DNA from 2 places in the Neobacillus sp. D3-1R genome. Region 1 is predicted to be linked to the other one. Evidence: riboswitches for the same ligand, from Rfam matches in the RefSeq annotation. Region 1 holds a riboswitch; the other holds the start of a gene.
What was found. Region 1 has a riboswitch for preQ1 ahead of queC (7-cyano-7-deazaguanine synthase QueC). Riboswitches for the same ligand answer to the same signal wherever they lie in the genome.

Region 1 (2,406 bases):
ATCGCATCCAGCTGTACGAACGAACATTGTTTTTTGTCCAATCACCATTCCTTCTCCCTGTATGGTCGGACCAAAAATCTCCATTACTGGAATTCTACTCATTCTTCCATCCACTCCCGTCTAGCCTCTGCGTAACTTGTAGGAGTTTCATATAATCGGACAAACTCCACTCTTGCTTGCTGATACTGATTTTTTCTATTTAATAAGGATTCTTTCATTTTTTCATAAATCCAAACGACCATATTTTCAGCCGTTGTGTTCATCGATGGTAAAGTTTCATTCAAGTATCGATGATCTAGAAAAATCTCAATCTCATTTTTCCAAATTTCTTTTATATCACCGAAATCAATCATTAACCCGATATCATCCACAAAACCACTTATCCCAAAAACGACTTTATACGTGTGACCATGGAGATTTTTGCATTTTCCTTCATAGGCATGTAAATGATGGGCCGCATCAAAGGTGAATTCCTTACTTACTAATACACGCTTGGAATGGTATTTCAACTGATTACGTTGGATGTCTTCGTCTATTTTTTGGAGTTTATCCACGATTCTAAATCCGTACATCGCTAACTTCCCCCTTTAGGAAATCATCAAGTCCTCTTTTCCTTAAAACACATGCAGGACACTGTCCACATCCATCAGAAATAACACCGTTATAACAAGTTAACGTTTTTTCACGTACAAATTCAAACGCTTCTAATTGATGGGCTAAAGCCCAAGTTTCTGCTTTATTTAACCACATTAATGGTGTATGAATAACGAATGTATCATCCATTGAGAGATTTAAGGTAACATTAAGAGATTTAACAAACACATCACGACAATCAGGGTAACCACTAAAATCCGTTTCACAGACACCTGTAACTAAATGTTTGGCTCCTACTTGGCGTGCTAAAATTCCTGTGAAGGTTAAAAATACGAGATTACGTCCAGGAACAAAGGTTGATGGCAGTTCACCTTCTCCACCATCCGTTACCTCGATATCAGGTCGAGTTAGGGCATTAGGTGCTAATTGATTTAATAATGACATATCTAAAATATGGTGTTTAACACCTAATTCATTAGCAATATTTTTTGCGCATTCAATTTCCAAGCTATGACGCTGATTATAATTAAATGTGACTGCTTCAACTTCTTTAAATTGTTTTAAAGCCCAAAACAAACATGTTGTGCTATCTTGACCACCGCTAAATACAACAATCGCTTTATCATTTTTCATTGTCTAAAACTCCTTTAAACGGAAAAAACAGCACCACTAAGACAGTAGTACTGTTTATCCTTAGTTTTTTATAGAGGGTAGCTAGAACCTCTGACTATAAAATTACATACGTGTCATTATAACATATTCTTTTAACCTATTTAAATAACAAAAATAAAAAATGATCTTTTTACATTGACCTTACCACCTTAGAAAAGGTAAAAAAAAACTGCCTCATCCAACGAGGCAGATTACTTTTTAGTCATATTTTTCATATTATTGTGTTTAAGATTACTATCCTTCGAAATAGATAGACCAGACCAACATTGTAGAGCAGCCGTGCTAACAATCTTTAAATCTTGGTAGGTATTCATTGATTGTCTTTTGTAAAGTTGATTGATTTTTGACGTTGTCATAACCATTGTATTATTCGCTATCAACTTACTGAATAACTTCAAAGTACATGCCGTTTTCTTCACCATTATTCTCCCTCATTTATGTACAATTCTCTTCTTTTTGTATTTGACGAGAATCTTCTCATACTTGTTACACATAAAGATTAAGTTTTTTCACACCTTTCCTAAAAAAATAGTCGCCATGTTTATTATGGCGACCAATCTTTAATGGGTAGTGGCTATGATTTCTTCTCCTTTATTACCAACTTCACTTGGTATTGCGTCAGGAATTTCCTCCTCGAGATCACGCACCCGAGGATTTAAATAAATAAGAATGGATGATATTGTCCATATCATACCTAATGCGATAAACAGCAAGCCTATCCCGCGGCCGTCACCAATACCAATCATTCTTCCAATCAATGGTGAAAAGCTGCTATCTTTCGTAATTGGATTAAAAACTCTCTCCACAAGTGGACCTGCGCTAATATATGCGATGGGTGAAAGAGACATGGCAATCATTCGGCGGAGAGCAAATACTCTCCCTTGAACATTTAGCGGAACTTTACTCTGCCAAATGGCTTGGCTGGCAGCATTTCCAACTGGCAGAACAATAAAAATAAAAAAGGTGGCTGCCGTAATTAAAACAACAGATTCTTTCAAACCGACTAGGATAAGAAATATTCCACCTGCCATTCCTGAGCCAAGCACGGATAATACACGTCTTTTAGCTCCACCCCAAATGCTCATTGTTGTGCCACCTATTAGCATCCCAATCCCTGTAATGGATAACGCAATCCCTAAC
Region 2 (2,406 bases), 2.1 Mb from region 1:
AACTGTGGTTGTACCAAGGGCCATTAGGACAACGTTAGCACCTACTGTCGCTAAATAATGCGAGACAATCGGATAAGTGGTAATACCTGAAACAAAAGTAAAAGAATATAAGAACGTATAGGAAATGGCTTTTCTTTTACGCATAAAGAAAGCAAATAATAACATCCCGAATTCCAACAGTACCAATGGTAAAAATAAAGCCGGCGGAACAAATACTCCTACCATCATTCCGATCACAGCAATTGCTAAGGATAAGGCAAATGCTCTTAATACCGATGGTAAATATTCAGTTGCTGTTTGTTGAACATACATAATCCTTCACCTCTTCTGTTTTCTTATTTTTAATACGAGCTTTTAAGCTTAAGGTTTCATTGTTTTAAAGATTTATCTGAGCCTTTGGCTAATCTTTTTTCAGCAAGTCGCGGATTTCCATTAATAGCTCTTCCTTTTTATCTTTGTTAGGTGTGGTTTCTACAGGTGCTTGCTCTTTTTTCTTGAAACGGTTAATGCTACGTACAACTAAAAAGATGGAAAAAGCAATAATTAAGAAGTCGATGATATTTTGTAAAAAAATACCATATTCAATTTTAGCTTCTCCGATAGGAATGTATAGTTTTGTTAAATCCACTCTTCCTAGTAAAAAACCTACTATTGGGGTGATAATATTAGTAACCAATGAAGATACAATCTTTCCAAATGCAGCTCCAATAACAACCCCAACAGCAAGGTCTATCACATTCCCTTTAAGGGCAAATTTCTTAAACTCATTCCACATATGTTTTCCTCCAAAAAAGTCATTCTTGTACCATTATAGGTATACAATAACAAAATATTCTTCTAAACTCCAATAAAGAAAAGTCTTGATAATTTTTCCGTTGACATTAGGGGAGATTTTCACTATAGTAGCTAATGTTAGTAAACTGTATAAACTTCCCTAAAACTAGGGAGAGGTTCATAGCTCAAAACCCTCTATAAAAAACTATGGATTTGATTTGACATTGTCAGCCATATCCTTAGGAGGATATGGCTTTTTCTATTTAAATCGGAACAAGGGAGGTTTTCCATCATGGGTGGAAGAAAAGACGAAGAATTAACAGGCATTACGCTATTAGGTAACCAAGGAACAAAATATGTATTTGAATATGCACCAGAGGTTTTAGAAGCATTTGATAATAAACATCCAAATCGTGACTACTTTGTAAAATTCAATTTTCCTGAGTTTACAAGCCTTTGTCCAAAAACAGGACAACCAGACTTTGCAACCATCTATATCAGCTATATTCCTGAACAAAAGATGGTTGAAAGTAAATCATTAAAACTATACTTATTCAGCTTCCGTAATCACGGAGACTTCCATGAAGACTGCATTAACATCATCATGAACGACTTAATCGAGCTAATGGATCCAAGGTATATTGAAGTATGGGGTAAATTCACACCAAGAGGTGGAATTTCCATCGACCCTTATACAAACTACGGAAGACCTGGAACAAAATACGAGCAAATGGCTGAATATCGTATGATGAACCATGATTTATATCCTGAGAAAATTGATAACAGATAATGATAAATGAGATGACCCTTTCTTTTGAAAGGGGCGTTTTTTATTGAAGAGCTAAGTTTATGATTAGTATTGAGGATTTTTAGTTATTTATAGGACACACATTCCGTTATTTCCCTATAATAGACGCTTTTTCAAATTTAAAGGACACAGGTTCCGTTATTCCCTAAATTTCATTGGCAAGTGGCATACTTTTAGTGAAATAGCGGAACCATAGTCCGATAATCCTCTAAAAAACAAACATATTCGTCATATAACGGAACGTGTGTCCGATAAAATGGAATTGACAAGGGTCTACGAATAAGAAGATTTTCTGGGTCATCCTTAGATTTAACAAAAAAACTCACCATATAGGTGAGTTTTTTATTTTAAGTATTAAAATGCCCAGTTTCCACTGCGGAAGACAGCTTCCACCTTACCGTCTGCTGTAATTCCGTCGATATCCATTTCAGCTGAACCGATCATGAAGTCAACATGTGTTAAGCTTTCATTTAACCCTTTTTCTTCTAGTTGTTCAGGGGTCATCTGTTTTCCGCCTTCAATACAGAATGCATATGCGCTTCCGATTGCAAGGTGATTAGATGCATTTTCATCAAATAGGGTATTGTAGAATAAAATATTTGATTGAGAAATTGGTGATTGATGAGGAACAAGGGCAACCTCTCCAAGATAATGAGAGCCTTCATCTGTTTCAACTAGACGTTTTAAAATTTCTTCACCTTGTTCTGCTTGATAGCTAACAATTCGGCCATTTTCAAATGTAATGCTAAAGTTATCGATGATATTGCCACCATAGCTTAATGGCTTTGTGCTTGATACAGTTCCATTAACACCTGTTTTTAAAG

Region 2: another riboswitch for preQ1. It lies ahead of queF (preQ(1) synthase); the one in region 1 lies ahead of queC (7-cyano-7-deazaguanine synthase QueC).

The regions. Positions count from the first base shown of each region.
Region 1 is NZ_CP197471.1:2,419,743-2,422,148, forward strand. Features, by position in the region: gene queE (7-carboxy-7-deazaguanine synthase QueE) at 1-102, opposite strand, end outside; gene queD (6-carboxytetrahydropterin synthase QueD) at 99-572, opposite strand; gene queC (7-cyano-7-deazaguanine synthase QueC) at 559-1,227, opposite strand; PreQ1 riboswitch class I at 1,282-1,324, opposite strand; gene ACSBPO_RS12460 (MFS transporter) at 1,827-2,406, opposite strand, start outside.
Region 2 is NZ_CP197471.1:283,127-285,532, forward strand. Features, by position in the region: gene ACSBPO_RS01375 (Bax inhibitor-1/YccA family protein) at 1-312, opposite strand, end outside; gene mscL (large-conductance mechanosensitive channel protein MscL) at 401-775, opposite strand; PreQ1 riboswitch class I at 942-989, shown strand; gene queF (preQ(1) synthase) at 1,067-1,564, shown strand; gene ACSBPO_RS01390 (aminopeptidase) at 1,937-2,406, opposite strand, start outside.